2 regions of the Laceyella putida genome follow, and region 2 is predicted to be linked to the other one. Evidence: riboswitches for the same ligand, from Rfam matches in the RefSeq annotation. Region 2 holds a riboswitch; the other holds the start of a gene.
The links. Region 2 has a riboswitch for lysine ahead of ACFQNG_RS10005 (aspartate kinase). Riboswitches for the same ligand answer to the same signal wherever they lie in the genome.
Positions count from the first base shown of each region.

Region 1 (8,025 bases), on a different contig from region 2:
GCTCACCATTTTGATTTTTGTGGTGAGCAAAAAAATCAACTCCAAGATCACCCTTGTGCTTTTTTCACCCATTATTGTCACACCGCTTATGTTGATCATCATCTTGGAGTGCTTTCACATCCCCTACGGCACCTATGCTTCGGGAACCCAACTGTTAACCTATATGTTGGGTCCGGCCACGGTCGCTTTCGCTGTTCCCATGTACAAATTTCAAGATCTTCTTAAACAACATTTGAAGGAAATGATTATCAGCTTAAGCATAGGTTCATTTTTTGCCGTCATCACGTCCATTTTGCTTGCGCTTCTGTTCCGGCTAAGCAAAATCATGGTAATCAGCATTATTCCTCGTTCGGTTACCACACCGATCGCGATGGAATATGCCAAAACGCTTCACGGAAACCCTTCATTAACCGCTGTTTTTGTGATGATTACCGGCTTATCCGGCGTTGTATTGGGTCCGCTTCTCATCCGACTTCTTTCCTTGAAATCCCCCATTGCCAAAGGATTATTGATGGGAATGGGTGCACACGGCACTGGAACTTCCAAAGCGTTTGAACTGGGCGAGTTGGAAGGTACCTTTTCCAGTTTGGCCATGATCATTGGGGCCTTTATCACATTCATTTGGATTTTGTTATTACCCAATCTATCTTTCTTAATGTAATTAACCGGAAAAACGCGATTCGATCAGACAATGCATTTTTTGTTTATATCGCAAACCAATCTATACTACAATTCGGTTTATCTATATTGAATCACTATTGCCTATTATCTATTTCATTCAATCTTCCCAATAGTTTGCCAATCCCTTCTGTTATTTCTGTCATGAAGTCTTGAACAGTTGTCTCTTTAGCCAGGCGTATTCCTTGGCCCGCCCACATGGACATCCATTCAGGGCGTTGTTGTTGGGCTGCGGCTTGGCGGATTTTTTGTGTCAGGGCATGTTGATACGGGTAAGGCAAGGTTGTCGGCATCTGTTCAACCAAGTCCATCAGACGGTTATGCAATCCGCGGACGGCTTTACCCTTAATCGCTTGCGAAACGGCGGTCCGATCTTCTGAAGCTCGGAGCAACGCGTCTTTATATAAAGGGTGGGCGCCACTTTCTTTGCATGGGATAAAGGCTGTTCCCATCTGAGCGGCAGAGGCTCCCAAGGCGAAGCTGGCTACGATTCCCCTTGCATCCATGATGCCACCAGCCGCGATGATGGGAATACTGACGTGATCCGCCACTTGCGGCACTAATGCCATGGTTCCGATCAACGCTTCATGGTATGGATGCGCAAAGGTTCCGCGATGCCCTCCGGCTTCACTTCCTTGCGTGACAATCGCATCCACTCCGCTCCCTTCCAACCGGATTGCTTCAAGGACCGTTGTAGCCGTGCCGATGGTAAGAATCCCTGCCTGTTTGCATTTCTGAATCTTCTCTTTCGCCAACATCCCAAACGTAAAGCTGAAGACGGGAACACGCTCTTCTATAATAACGGCAAATTGCTCCTCAAACTGATCCTCATAAGCGCAAGTCAACTCTTCCGGCTCTATGCCCAACTCGTCACAAATGGGTTTGAGGCCGGTTTTTAGTTCAGTGCATACGTTGTTATCCGGGCTGTTATCATTTCCGGGAACAAATAAATTGACAGCAAATGGACGCGAAGTGCGCATGCGTATCTCCTTAATCTCTTCGCGCAATTTGGCTGGAGACAAATATCCGGCACCCAATGAACCCAATCCACCCGCATTGGATACAGCCGCGACTAATTCGGGTGTTGTGACCCCTCCCGCCATCGGGGCCAGAACAATCGGGTGTTGAACGGAACATAGCGAAGCAAATGTTGTTTGCTGAAACATCTTGCTACCCCCTTCTTTTCGCAAAACTAATTATATTGTAACAAAGCCGTCGCGGTCAGGCTTTGCAAAGAGAGGCACTCAAACGTATGTGCCACTCTTTGCACACTCTATCTCTCTTGTTTAAACACACTTAATTGTTCGTCCGTCCAAGCTGATTCATACACATGCAGGATCACGGCCTGTTTTAAATCCAATTGATTCGCGAAGATCAGCGGAATGAAAAATTGCTCCGTTTTGTAATAAAAGCAATAGGCCGGCCAGATTTGCTCTAATTGCTTCATGTTCATCCGGCTTGTGTTATTGAACAAGGTCCACCGTCTCGTCTTGTCGGATTCCTTGAGTCGGTCAAGATAAACCGCGCCCCGAGCCAATTTCAAGCACATCCGCCCCGAAAGGGAACGGACTAATTCATCTGCTTCGACATCGAGCTCGTTTGTTACCTTCACTCGGAACACGGGAAGATGGGTCGATTTATCAAGGGCAAAGTAGTGGTCGAATTGGCAATCTTCCACCTCAAACACACTTCTAAGCAACCGGGGCCGGATGGGGGTGGGAAAACAGGATTCTGGGATCCAGATCAGGACCCCCTCTTCTTTCTTTTTTTGTTGCTCCCATAGATGGACGATGATATAGCTGGTTTCATTCATTGTCATCAGAGAGAGGGGATATAAAGACCATTTGCTATTCTTTTTGCATTGTCGCTTCTTCGGTGGATCATAAGAATCAAGTTGGATAAATTGCCGTTTAAGCCAATCGCATTGCCGCAGCAACAAGAATAGTTGCGTGATTTGTTCTGGCCCTTGCTTGTCTGCTAGCTGTGTTAAATGATGGGACAGCTCGGGAAACCCCCATTCTTGCCAAAGAGTCGCCTGCTCGGCGATCTCCTGCATTTCCAAACGGGCGTGCTGTAAACCGGAGGCCAACAGAAACAGGAGTTGCTCTTCTAACTGTTCGATTAGCCTAACCATCTGTGTCATCGATTCCCTCCTCACCATTTCATCATGGGCCAAGTGTAGAGATACCGTGCATGCGTAGGAGAATCCAACGGAATAAAGGAGAGAACAGACAAAACCGGCTGATCGGTTAACAGGAGTTTGCCAAATAGCAACCCATCAGCAAACTCTTTGACCAGACGTTTCAAGCCACCTCTACTTTTTTCGGCAACACGCAACATGCGATGCTGTTGATCAATCGCATATACAACGTTTCCCGCTTGCACCAACAGCTTCGGATGAATCAGGGCACAAATCTCTTCTTGCGGGAATAAAGAGGAAGCTTGCTCTTGCAACTGAGTTAGCAGAGGTTGAAAAGAAGAAACCGCATAGGGCACCAACCGATCTAAATCGGTGTGCGTCAGTGTGCGCTGCCGGAAGGATTCCAGCTTGATTCGGCGTGGTTCCTGACCTGGATAGAGATAAGCTGAATCCGCTTCAAGCACTTGAAAGTAAGATGCCTTGGAAGATATGTTCATTTTTTGCGGGGTAATCTGCTTCTCCGCAAATAACGTTCCTTGATTCAAATCGATTAACATACTCGTCTCCACGATGAAGCCGGAAGTCAGGAGTTGGCGTTCATACCCCAACTCTACCAAGTTCAACCCGGATACTCGCTCCAGCTCTGTTTTGCGCCAAGTTTTTCCGACGAGCTCATCTAGCAAAACAGGGTTCTTTAAACCGTCTTGCAGATGTTTGCGGATCGCCGCTACGGTAAACCAAGCGTCGCTTAACAAACGGGCGATTTCGATTTGGTTCGTCGGGTGAAAATGCAACTCTTCTTTTAACGAGGTAAGAATATTACCCAGACGCCGGAGTTTATACGACTTCACAAACTCAGACAATTCAGCGAAAGTAGCGATACTTTGTTCGCTGACCATACTGTATCCTTGCTGGACCAACTCCGCTACCCCCTTTTCCACCAAGTGGAGCCCCGACGAAAGCAATGCCTCTTTTTCCGCCTTCGTCTTTTTGATCCGTTTGGGCCAGTCGTTCCATATACAGTGTGGTTCCCCGAGCCCACCATTCTCCTGTTTCAACACGTTCTCCAAGTTTCCGTGTCTCCATCATCCATGCGGAAGGAATATCGATGAAAGAACAATGGGCACCCAACAAGGATCCCGTGAAAATCGCCACAAACTCAGGTGAATAATCGCATATAGGGTAATACAACCGTTCTGGTTGCGGTGAGGTTTTATATGAATAAATCGCAACGGGAAGTTGCAGATCCTCTTCCAGCAAATGCGGAATCAACGGATTGGCATCGCTGGGCCCCTCGATCAAGATATGGCTGGGGCGAATTTGGTTAATCGCCCGCTGAACGTGATAAGCGCATGACGGAGAATGGTGGCGGATCGGTAAGAAATGAATGTGACTCATAATTGCTCCTTACATGTTTGATAAAAATCGGCCCACACCTGGCCTTCGCGGTCGCGAACGACGGTTTCCACATATTCCTTGACCACATCCAAGTCCGTGTCATCCTCTTTGGATACCGCACCAAACATGCTGCGCACCACTTCTTTCATTTGGATGGAGCCGTCTCCGAAGTAAGTAGAAAGAATCGCGCTGTTGGACATCACCGAAATCAATTCGGCTGTGCTTAACACGGTGGAAGGTTTTTTGATTTGCATTTGGCGGTCGATGGTTTTCCCGCGTCGTAATTCTTGGAATACGGTAGTCATCAGGCGCACGAGGTCAGGTGGGATTTGCGCTTCCAACCCCAAGCTGAGCATCTGCTCCTTGGCTCTTTCTTCCACCAACTTCATCTCTTGTTCCAAGTCAGTGAGCACAGGAATCACCACGAAGTTAAACCGGCGTTTTAATGCGGCGCTCATGTCGTTGACCCCTTTATCCGCCGTGTTTGCCGTCGCGATGACATTAAAGCCTTTTTCCGCATTGACTACAGTGTTCAATTCGGGAATTGCGATTTGCTTCTCAGACAAGATGGAGATCATCACATCTTGTATTTGCGAATGACAACGGGTTAACTCTTCAAATCGAACAAGCTTTCCTTGTTTCATGCCATCCATCATCGGGCTTTCCACCAACGCCTCCGTTGACGGGCCTTGCGCGATCAACATCGCATAATTCCATGTGTATTTGATCTGATCTTCATTGGTGCCGGATGTCCCTTGGACAATTAATTGAGAGGTTCCCGAAATCGCAGCGGATAGGTGTTCGGATAACCAACTTTTGGCGGTTCCTGGTTCACCCGCCAACATAAGCCCGCGATCCGATGCCAAGGTGGCAATTGCTACTTGTATCAAGGATCGATCTCCCCAGTATTTGGGCCGAATGCGGATTTTCTCTCCGTCTTTGGTAACCCATTCTTCTTCGGAACCTAAAATGAAACGTTCCACCATCCGTGGTGACAGCAGCCATCCTTGCGGTTTGGGATATGTATCTGCCAATTGCAAAGCTTCCAATTCTTTTTGACAGCGAATTTCTGCAGGGTAACGAACGGCCATAAGACGGTCCCCTCTCTGTTGTATGTATCTGTTGCGCTCACTTCTCTATCATCACATACCGAACTTATGTTCGCAATACATTGTAAAGAATGTGTTTAACCTCTTCACATCGAACCTATTGCGTGCTATACTAAAACACATTAATAAACCAACTGCATAAGCAAAACCTCATCATAACTTGATGAGGTAGAGGTTGCGACTTTTAATAGTACATGGCTTGAGATCCAGAGAAGATCCATGACAGCGATGGAAAGGAAAAGTCGCCGAAGTTCTCTTGCTTTCTCTGGGCAGGGGGGCTGGGTCTGTACCCGAACAGGGGCAGAACTGTCACGTATATCGATCCGCATATGCGTGGTGCGCTATCTTCAGGAGATATGGTTATGGTGCGGTTTTAATGAGGGATGCCGTCTATAGTCAGATGGTGTTTTTTATTTTGGCCCGACTGTATTCTCCTAATTTCATTCGTGATTGGGAGGTTTTTTTATGCCTTTATCTGGTACGAGCCGCATTGACGGGCGAGGCCATCTCACCATTGGTGGGTGCGATGCGATGGAATTGGCCAAAGAGTTTGGAACACCCCTTTATGTATATGATGAGGCGTTGATCAGGCAAAATAGCCGCCGTTTTGTCGAATCATTCAAACAAAGCGGTTTTGCTTTTCAAGTCGCTTACGCCAGCAAAGCCTTTAGCTGTATCGCCATGGCACAGCTGGCCGCCGAAGAAAACCTCTCTCTGGATGTCGTGTCCAGCGGTGAGTTGTATACCGCTCTCCAAGCCGGGTTCCCTGTTGAACGCATTCACTTTCACGGCAACAATAAAACGGAAGAAGAATTGCGGATGGCCCTCGAAGCGAATGTCGGGTGTTATGTCGTGGATAACTTCTATGAAATGGAGTTGCTCCATGATCTGGCGAGCACTGCCAACAAACGCGTCAATGTGATGCTCCGTCTTACACCCGGTATCGAAGTGCACACCCATGAATACATTTCCACTGGCCAAGAAGATTCGAAATTCGGCTTCGGTGTCTCCGATGGGCAAGCCATGCAGGCGATCCAACACGCGCTGGCAAAAAAACAGTTTAACCTCCTGGGCATTCATGTGCATATCGGATCGCAAATTTTTGATACGACCGGATTTGTGCAGGCGGTTCGGATCGTCAGGGCGTTTTTGGATCGGGTGCATGAAGAGATGGGGTATGAAGTACAAGTGCTTAACTTGGGCGGTGGTTTTGGCATCTCCTATACAAGCGAAGATGATCCGGTGGCGATCGAGGCCTTTGTGGAGACTATTACCCGTGAAGTGGCGGCCACATGGGATGAACGCGACTTGCCGAGACCGGAGATCTGGATTGAACCGGGTCGCAGCATCGTGGGAAATGCGGGTACCACGCTTTATACGATCGGTTCGATCAAAGAAATTCCGGGCATTCGCACCTATGTCGCTGTGGATGGTGGCATGACAGACAATATCCGTCCCGCGCTTTATCAAGCGAAATATGACGCGCTGCTTGCCAACAAAGCGTCGTTGCCGCCGGCGGAAACGGTATCCATCGCGGGGAAGTGTTGCGAGAGCGGAGACATGCTCATCTGGGACATCGCCCTGCCCAAAGTGAATAGCGGGGATATTCTTGCTGTTTTGTCGACTGGGGCCTATGGTTATTCCATGGCGAGCAATTATAACCGCCTGCGCCGTCCTGCCGTCGTCTTCGTCCAAGATGGCGAAGCGGAATTGGTTGTGGAGCGGGAAACCTATGAAGACCTGATCCGCAAAGACCGTAAAAGAGCTGTATTATCACAAATTTAGTTTTATAAATGAGAGAAGAGCCTGTCACTTGGTCAGGTTCTTTTTTGTTTTTTAGTAAAAACATTTTCAAATTAGGGAGAATTGGCTATAGTTAATATGGATACAGGAGGGAACGTTCATGTATACACCCGTTCGCTTTTTACAAGGAGATCAGGTATATTTGCGGCCGATTAGCGTCGAAGACACGGAATTGTATTTCCGCATGTTGTTCAATAAAGAAACAAGACGCCTCACCGGGACGCAAAAATGCTTCACCAGAGAACAAGTGAGGCAGTATATTGAAGGAAAGGCCCAAGATTCGTCCGGTGTGCTCATGCTCATCGCTTTAACGGAAAACGACACCGTCATAGGTGACATTCAACTGCTTGAGATCCATCCGTTCAACCGCAGTTGCTATATCCGCATTGCGATTGACAATCAAATCCATCAAGGCAAAGGCTATGGCACCGAAGCGATGAAGCTGATGCTGGACTATGCGTTCGGTGATTTAAACTTACATCGGATTGAACTGAATGTTTATTCATACAATGAACGTGCGATTCATGTGTATGAACGGCTGGGCTTCAAAAAAGAAGGCGTTCAGCGTGATGCGTTATTCTACAATCACCAGTACCACGATTCTATCATCATGAGCATGCTTGAAGATGAATATCGCGAACGTTATGTCAATAAATAAGCGAGCCTCATTGGGGCTCGCTTATTTATTCATCATGTGGGCCTACTACTGCTGCTATGATTACAAACTATTATGATGGTCGTGGTTATAATGTAAGAGGAACGGCTTATTACGGCACCCATGCGGCATTAATTAACCACTTGTAAAGGGGGTGTCGGGTAGGGCAGGCTCCTTTCGGAGCCGTTCCCCCCCTAAGAACCGTACATACGAGTTTCCCCGTACACGGCTCAAGCCTCTTC
Region 1 covers NZ_JBHTBW010000052.1:47,771-55,795, forward strand. Annotated here, with positions in the region: gene ACFQNG_RS15730 (LrgB family protein) at 1-661, shown strand, start outside; gene ACFQNG_RS15735 (NAD(P)H-dependent flavin oxidoreductase) at 756-1,844, opposite strand; gene ACFQNG_RS15740 (hypothetical protein) at 1,952-2,821, opposite strand; gene ACFQNG_RS15745 (hypothetical protein) at 2,833-3,738, opposite strand; gene ACFQNG_RS15750 (DUF5682 family protein) at 3,683-4,216, opposite strand; gene ACFQNG_RS15755 (ATP-binding protein) at 4,213-5,307, opposite strand; lysine riboswitch at 5,487-5,677, shown strand; gene lysA (diaminopimelate decarboxylase) at 5,791-7,110, shown strand; gene ACFQNG_RS15765 (GNAT family N-acetyltransferase) at 7,229-7,786, shown strand.
Region 1: linked by a shared signal. The riboswitch ahead of lysA (diaminopimelate decarboxylase) and the one ahead of ACFQNG_RS10005 (aspartate kinase) in region 2 are both predicted to bind lysine.

Region 2 (8,025 bases):
CCAAGAAACTTAAAAACGATTCCGCAAAGATGGCGCTCGGCACCGTCAACGTTAACATGATAATGATGGGGCCCATCGCATTGGGAATGAGATGTTTGAACAGCAAACGGGCCGTCGTCGCACCAAGCGTTTGGGCTGCCAGCACATACTCCTGTTCTTTCAGCTGAAGCACCTGTCCCCGCACGAGCCGTGCCATGTTTAACCAACCCGTCACCGTGAGCGCGATAATAATCGTGCCCATGCCCGGCGGCAAAATCACCAGCAACAAGATGACCGTCAAGAGGTACGGGAGGCCCCAAAGCACATCAACAATCCGCATCATCACTTCACCTGTGCGTCCACCGCGATATCCGGCGATGCCGCCATAAATCACGCCGATGATCAGATCGATCAAGGCCGCCGCCAAACCGATCGTGAGCGAGATGCGCCCCCCTTCGCAGACCCGCACAAACACATCCCGGCCCAAATCATCCGTGCCAAACCAGTGCTCGGCAGACGGTGCCAAATTGCGCCCCGTTTGCAAATTTTGTTCATTGTATTCATACTCGGACAACATGGGCCCAAAAATCGAGAGTATGGCAATCATGACAATAAAAATGAGACCCAACATCGCCAAGACATTTTGCCTCAACCGACGCCAGCTGTCCCGCCAATACGACAAATGGGGGCGCCGGATCTGCTCCATCGCCCTCTCCGAACGCACCACGGGTTGAAAACGCGGATTCATCGCTGGTTCCATCTCATTTGCCCCCTTTAATCAACTGGATGCGGGGATCAATCCAACCATAAGCCAAATCGACCAAGAAATTGACCGCAATCAACAGGGAGGAATAAAACAGCGTGATTCCCATGATTAAGGGATAATCGCGATTGGAGATGCTCTCCACAAAATACTTGCCAATCCCCGGGATGGAGAAGATGCTCTCAATCACGAAACTGCCGGTCAACACCCCGACCGTCAGCGGGCCCAACACCGTAACCACAGGCAAAATCGCGTTGCGGACGGTGTGCCGCACAATCACCAAAGAAGGCGGCAGGCCCTTTGCTCTGGCCGTGCGGACATAGTCTTGCGTCAATACTTCCACCATGCCCGACCTCATCAGCCGGGTCACACTGGCCAGCGGAAACGCAGCGAGCGCAATCGTGGGCATCACGGTGGAAGCAAACCCTTCCCACGTGGCCACGGGCAAGAGCGCCCACTCGACTCCCAAATACTTTTGCAGCAAAGGGGCCAACACGAAGCTGGGAACGGAAATGCCCAACACCGCGATCAACATCGAGAAATAATCAAGCCATTGGTTTCTCCTGAGCGCCGCCATGACGCCCAAGGTTAAGCCGACCGCGACCGCCAGCAACAACGCTTGCGCCCCTAACTGCGCGGAGACCGGAAACCCTTCGGAAACAATCTCATTAATCGTGCGGGATTCGTATTTGAATGATGGCCCCAGATCAAACAACACCAAGTTTTTCATATAGTTGATATACTGAATGGGAAGCGGATCATCCAGTTGATAGTAAGCGTACAAATTTTTCAGCACTTCTTCAGGAAGCTTCTTTTCATTGCTGAACGGATCTCCCGGAATCGCTTTCATCATCATGAATGTGACCGTCGCAATCACCCAGAGGGTGAGAACCATCTGGATCAAACGGGTCATCACATATCTGGCCAAATAGCAACCCCTCCTAAATATATCCTTGTAAGCAACATATTTTTCAATTAATTTTATCATCACTCAAATTATTATTTTCGGTCAACAAATAATTTTATTGCCCTCTGTTTATTGTCTTGAAAATAAAGAAAAGGTGACCCCGCATAACACGGGATCACCTTTTCTTTATTTATACTTTCACTTCCACTTGATCCAAACCAAAAGCCGTGTGCAACCGGCGTGCCCCTTCCAGGGCCAGTTCACGCTCTACCACGCAGGAGATTTTAATCTCCGAGGTGGAAACCATTTTCACCCGAATGCCCGCTTCACTTAAGGTGGCAAACATCTTGGCGGCCACACCTGGGCGTGTCATCATGCCAACCCCAACTGCGGACACCTTGGCCAAGCCCGCTTCATATAAAATTTTGGCAAAGCCGAGTTCCGCTTGTGCCGCTTCCAGCACTTGGCGCGCTTCAAGACCTTCTTCTTCATTTACGCTAAAGGCTACATCGACCCGCTCATGATCATGTTCACTCTGAACGATGATATCCACATTGATATGCGCCTCCGCCAATAATCCGAATAATTTGGTTAGGGTGTTTTCATGATTTGGCAATCCCAACACCTTAATTCGCGCTACCTGCAAGTCATGTGCAATCCCTCTGACATTGTGTGAGGTTTCCATCGCATTTTCCTCCTTAACCCAGGTGCCGGGCTCATCGACAAAGCTAGAGCGCACCATTAATTGTACCTTATTTTGCAAAGCGGCTTCCACAGAGCGCGGATGGAGCACACCCGCTCCCAGATGAGCCAATTCCAACATCTCTTCGTATGAAATCTCGTCCATCTTTTGCGCCAAAGGAATGACACGTGGATCAGCGGTATAAACCCCCGTCACATCTGTATAAATCTCGCAATAATCGGCTTTTAAGGCAGAAGCCAGCACGACCGCCGTTGTGTCTGATCCGCCCCGCCCCAGCGTCGTAATCTCTTTATCTGGTGAAATCCCTTGAAATCCGGCGACAACCACGACTTCCCCTTGCTCCAACGCGTTCATGATCGTCTCCGTTTTCACGTCATTGACCATGGCCCGCCCATGGACATGATTCGTTTCAATTCCCGCTTGCCAACCAGTGAGCGAGCGCGCTTTCAGCCCTTTCTGATGCAAGGCCATGGACAACAAGGCGATACTTACCTGCTCTCCTGTCGTTAACAGCATATCCATTTCACGCGGAGAAGGGTGTGGACAAATCTCTTTGGCCATCCCAACCAAATGATCCGTAGACTTTCCCATCGCTGACACGACAGCAACACATTGCTTTCCTTGGGCATAGGTATGAGCTATGATCTCTGCTACAGCCTGAATCCGCTCAATGCTCCCTACCGAGGTACCACCAAACTTTTGCACCACGATGCTCATGGCTACTCTCCTCTCAATTCTACATGGCTAGCTAGAAAAGCCTGTAAATAAACAGAAAGACCACAGCAGAGAATCGCTCGCTGTCGCCTTTGTCGTCACGCTCCAGCTCGCTCATCTACTGCGGATTAGCGCTTCACAAAAGCAAAAAATCGCTTCTGTGACAGTCCTGCTCCTGTTCGGACGCAGTCCCAGCCTGCCTTCTGTCGGGTCTTCCAGCAAACTTCGGCGGCCTTTCCCTTTCCTTGTTCTTCAACGGCCCGTCCTCCAAACAAGTACTCATGAAATCCGCACCTCTACTCCACAAAGAGTGGCGAGAATTCTGATATAGTATTAATTTTTTTGATATTAACATAGCACAACCAAATTGGCAAGGTGAAAAAACACTCTTTTTTTCATGACTTTTAACGATATATTATTTATTATTAATATAAAAAATGATTAAAAAGTAAAAGGTGAACCCTATATGGAACCCATGATCAAGTACCCGCGCACGCGACATTTGTCTGGCTCAGGGCTACAGCCTGGCGATGAGGATTTAACCGTCGCCTCCTATCAAGAGTTGATCGGACAACCGATTGTCATCGAAGAGAAAATGGACGGGGCCAATGCCGGCATCAGCTTCGGCCGGGACGGCACCTTGCTACTGCAAAGCCGTGGCCATTACTTGACGGGAGGCCCACGGGAGCAGCAATTTGCCTTGCTCAAAAGCTGGGCCCACCGTTATGCCCACGAACTGTGGGATTTGTTGCAAGATCGTTACATCATGTACGGTGAATGGATGTACGCCAAACACACTGTCTTTTATACGGATTTGCCCCATTATTTTTTGGAATTCGACATCTATGACAAACAAGCCGGCATTTTTCTATCCACCGCCAGACGGCGTGAATTCCTGGCTCGAGCGCCCTTTGTCGTTTCGGTAAGGGTGCTGTATGAAGGCATCGCCCCGCGAAAAAAACCACTGGCGGATTGGATTGGCTCCTCGCCCTTTATTGCGGTCGACCATTTGGAGAAACTGAGACACCTGGCCACCCAACTCAAGCTTCAGCCTGAGCTGGCTATAAGGGAGACCGATCACTCCGGATTGATGGAAGGGTTATATATTAAGGTAGAAGAACATGGCCGCGTGAAAAACCGTTACAAATGGGTACGTTCCGGTTTTTTGCAAACGATCATCGACTCCGAGTCGCACTGGATGAACCGACCCCTCATCCCCAATCAATTGCGGAAAGGGGTGAGCTTATTTTGATTGATGGAAACGCATCGGGCAACCGCCGGCACATTCTGCATGAATTCCCTTGGTTGCAAGCTCTCAGCCAAGTCCCGCAAGATCCGGAGTATCATGGGGAAGGGGATGTGCTCACCCACACCTGGATGGTGGTGGATGAACTCAGTCAGCTTCCCGCTTGGCAAATTCTGCCTCATGAAGAGCAATCCCTGCTATTCATGGCCGCCCTCTTCCATGATATCGGCAAGGAACCCTGTACACAAATGGGCGAAGATGGCCGCTTTCACGCTCCCCACCACGCCAAAGTGGGCGCACAGATGATACGGGAGAAAATGTTTTCCCTCCCAATCCATACCAGGGAAAATCTGGTGCAGCTTGTCCGTTACCATGGCTTACCTTTATGGTTTTTTGAGAAACCCGATCCCGAGAGAGCGGTGATCACCGCCAGTTGGCACATTCGCCTCGATTGGGTCGCCTTGCTCGCGGAAGCGGATGTGCGCGGACGAATCTGTCCAGATCAACCGGAGTTGTTGGAACGCATCGAAATCTTTCGCCAATATGCCACCGAATTGAAATGCTACACCCAACCCCTGCCCTTTGCCAATGCGCATACGCTTCCGTTATTTTCGGAACGCCCATCTCCAAGCGACTGACGTATTGTATGACGATACCCGGTGTGAAGTGATCCTGATGTCCGGTTTGCCCGGAGCGGGAAAAGATACGTGGATCAGCCAAACCCATCCCGATCTCCCGGTCATTTCCCTTGACCAAATCCGGCGCGAACACGGCATTTCCCCCACCGCCAACCAAGGGGAGGTGATCCAAATCGCCAAGGAGCAAGCCAAAGTCCTGTTGCGGCAAAGGCAATCATTCATCTGGAACGCAACCAATCTCACCCGCCATTTGCGCGATCCGCTCATCGATCTGTTCGCCGCCTATGGCGCGCGCATTACGATCGTGTATATGGATGCGCCACTCGATCTCTTGCTCTCCCGCAACCGGAAGCGCAAACACGAGGTGCCTGAGGCGGTGATCCGGAAATTGGTGCGGAAATTGGAAGTGCCCACACTTACGGAAGCGCATCATGTGGAGTGGATCACAGCCAAACAAGCCTGACCTCCATCCCGAGGTATCAGGCTTGTTCATTTAAGCGGCGTAATGTTTTAACACTTTTTGCAAGCGAAGGGCGGCCTCAACCGAGCCTTTCACTTTCAATTTGCCCATCATCAGGGCGGTCGTTGCCCCCAACTTCCCGGTCACGAGCTTCACTAGGACCTCATCTTTGATCACCAGCGTGCAAGTGGGCTCCCACTTGCTTTCCTCTGTCCACTCCGCTTTGCCTTCACTTAAACGCACTTGGTAAGTCCCGCTGGTCAGCTCCAATTGATACACATCATCCAATTGGGCAATCCCGGCAGGGTCTTGGTTGATTTTTTCAGCCAATGAAGCGAACATGTGAATTAAGTCCACAGCATTCCTCTCCTCTTCTTCATTCTAACTTGATTATAAAGCAAAAAAAGCTTTACTTGGCATCTTTCTCATGAAGAGATATAATGGCTAAAGAATATCTCAGGCAATACCTGCCTGTTGGAGCGTGAAATTATGGCTGGCATCGGTTTACCAGGACTCATCGTCATTTTGGTTGTCGCTTTATTGCTTTTCGGACCCAAAAAGCTGCCTGAATTGGGGCGCGCGACCGGACAAACGTTAAAAATGTTTCGCGATGCGGTATCCGGCAAAGAAGAAAACAAAGAGAAAAAAGAAGATAAATAAGCGAAAGCTCACCCCTTTGGAGTGAGCTTTCTTTCTTTCTTCTCTTCCTCTCGCTTGATCAGATGGGCGACATGCAGCCCGCTGATGGCCGCCATCGCTTGGTCGCCCCCCGGATATGTACCCGCCCCCGCATAATATAACCCTTGCCGCTTGCGATCTTTGAGCGGTTGGCGCACGGCGGTTCGAAGCCCATGAAAAGCCCGGCCATTCAACGCTCCGCCATAAGCACCCGTCATCTCCTGCAACTCAAGTGGCCCCAACCATTTCTCCACTTCAATCTGTTCGCTCAACCCCTGCAAGCCCCAGACACGTTCCAACAAATACAAGAGTTGCTCGCGATATTGATCGATCTGACCCGGTTTCAGCTCCCGATTGGCCGGAACTTGGACAGAAACGCACAAATTGCTGCCCGAACCGGCACGCTCCGGCTCATACAACCCTGAGTACCCCACATAAATAAGAGGCTGATTCGGCCATGTCCGTTGCTCGAACAAATCAATGTAATGCCGCTCAATCTCCCGGGGATAAAAATAATTGTGATATTGCAAAATGGGGTAGGTTTCTTTGCAACCGAGGAATCCGACGATTTGCGAACAACTTTGTTTGCGCAAATCAGGTTGGCGGCGGCCATCGGACAATAAAGAGGCTTTCGTTTGGGCCGGGTCGATACAGGAAACCACGATATCCGCCTCCCATTTTTGCCCGCCTGCCTCCACCCCAGTCACTTGCCGTTCAGAAAGCAGGATTTGCTCGACGGCACATCCCGTGATCATCTCCACTCCCAGCAATTGGGCCAATCGAACCAAGGACTCAATGATCCGCTCATTCCCGCCTTCGACGTAAGAAACACCCTGCACCAATTCAAGGTAAGCGAACATCGCCACCACCGCCGGGGCCTTGTATGGGGAAGAACCGACATAGGTCGCGTAACGATTCATCATCGCAAGCAAGCGCGCATCATCGAAAAAACGCCGATGAAAGGTGTCCAACGGCTGCAACAGCTTCATCTTTAGCGTCGATTTCACTGATTCCAAGCCGATCAGATCAGTCCAAGAAGCGGTTGGTTGTTCCAACAGGACTTCTTCCACCCACTCATAGATCATTTGAACCGCATACAGGTAGTCCAAAAAACCCGTTCGGTTTTCCGGCGAAACGGCGGTGAGTTGCTCCGCCATCGCATCGCCATCCGCCGTCAGATCGAGAATCGATTTATTATAGAAAAAGTGCCGGCTATTGACGGGCAGCGGAATAAACCGCAACTCGGGGTCAAGAAAAGATCCGGCTTCCCTAAAAATCCGTTCAAAAATCCATGGCATCACCATTGGGGCCGGTTCCAAATCAAATTGATATCCTCCCTCCAGTGTGAGTGAGCGACATGTCCCACCAACAAAATCTTCTTTTTCAAACAAGGTCACTTTGAAGTCCATCGTGGACAATTTGATCGCCGTGACCAGGCCCGCTATGCCCCCACCGATGATGATTCCTTTTTTCATCGCTGTGATCGCCCTTTCTTTCGTCGTTGCCACCACTCGTACACTTGTCTGAGTTGCTCTCGCAGCTTGATCCAGTTTTGTTGCAGCGATGGATATCCATTCCATGCCAACTCATATTCCGAAAGTCGGTTGGCGATCACTCGCTCACGCAAGGCGTCCAATTCAAGGGCAAGCTCCTTTTCGCAAGCGGCAATCCATTGCCGACGGTGCCCTTTGACAAAGGTGTCCGGCAAAAGGGGGTCCATCAGATGCAGATAGACATCAGGCCGCTTTTGGGTAAAGGAAGTATAAATCGCCACCGGAACAACTTGCACCTGTTCGCATTTTTCAAGCAACGAACCCATTCCCGGCATAAAGCGGACGGGGCGCGCGTCTTGATGGACAACTTCCCCTTGCCCCAAAACCCACAAAGAACGAAAACGGGCAGACAACAGTTCGCTTCCCACTTCCAGCGCCGCCTGC
Region 2 covers NZ_JBHTBW010000024.1:14,509-22,533, forward strand. Annotated here, with positions in the region: gene ACFQNG_RS09995 (ABC transporter permease) at 1-739, opposite strand, end outside; gene ACFQNG_RS10000 (ABC transporter permease) at 741-1,670, opposite strand; gene ACFQNG_RS10005 (aspartate kinase) at 1,840-3,069, opposite strand; lysine riboswitch at 3,188-3,373, opposite strand; gene ACFQNG_RS10010 (RNA ligase family protein) at 3,533-4,318, shown strand; gene ACFQNG_RS10015 (HD domain-containing protein) at 4,315-4,950, shown strand; gene ACFQNG_RS10020 (AAA family ATPase) at 4,955-5,413, shown strand; gene ACFQNG_RS10025 (SCP2 sterol-binding domain-containing protein) at 5,444-5,767, opposite strand; gene tatA (twin-arginine translocase TatA/TatE family subunit) at 5,900-6,070, shown strand; gene ACFQNG_RS10035 (phytoene desaturase family protein) at 6,079-7,596, opposite strand; gene ACFQNG_RS10040 (lysophospholipid acyltransferase family protein) at 7,560-8,025, opposite strand, start outside.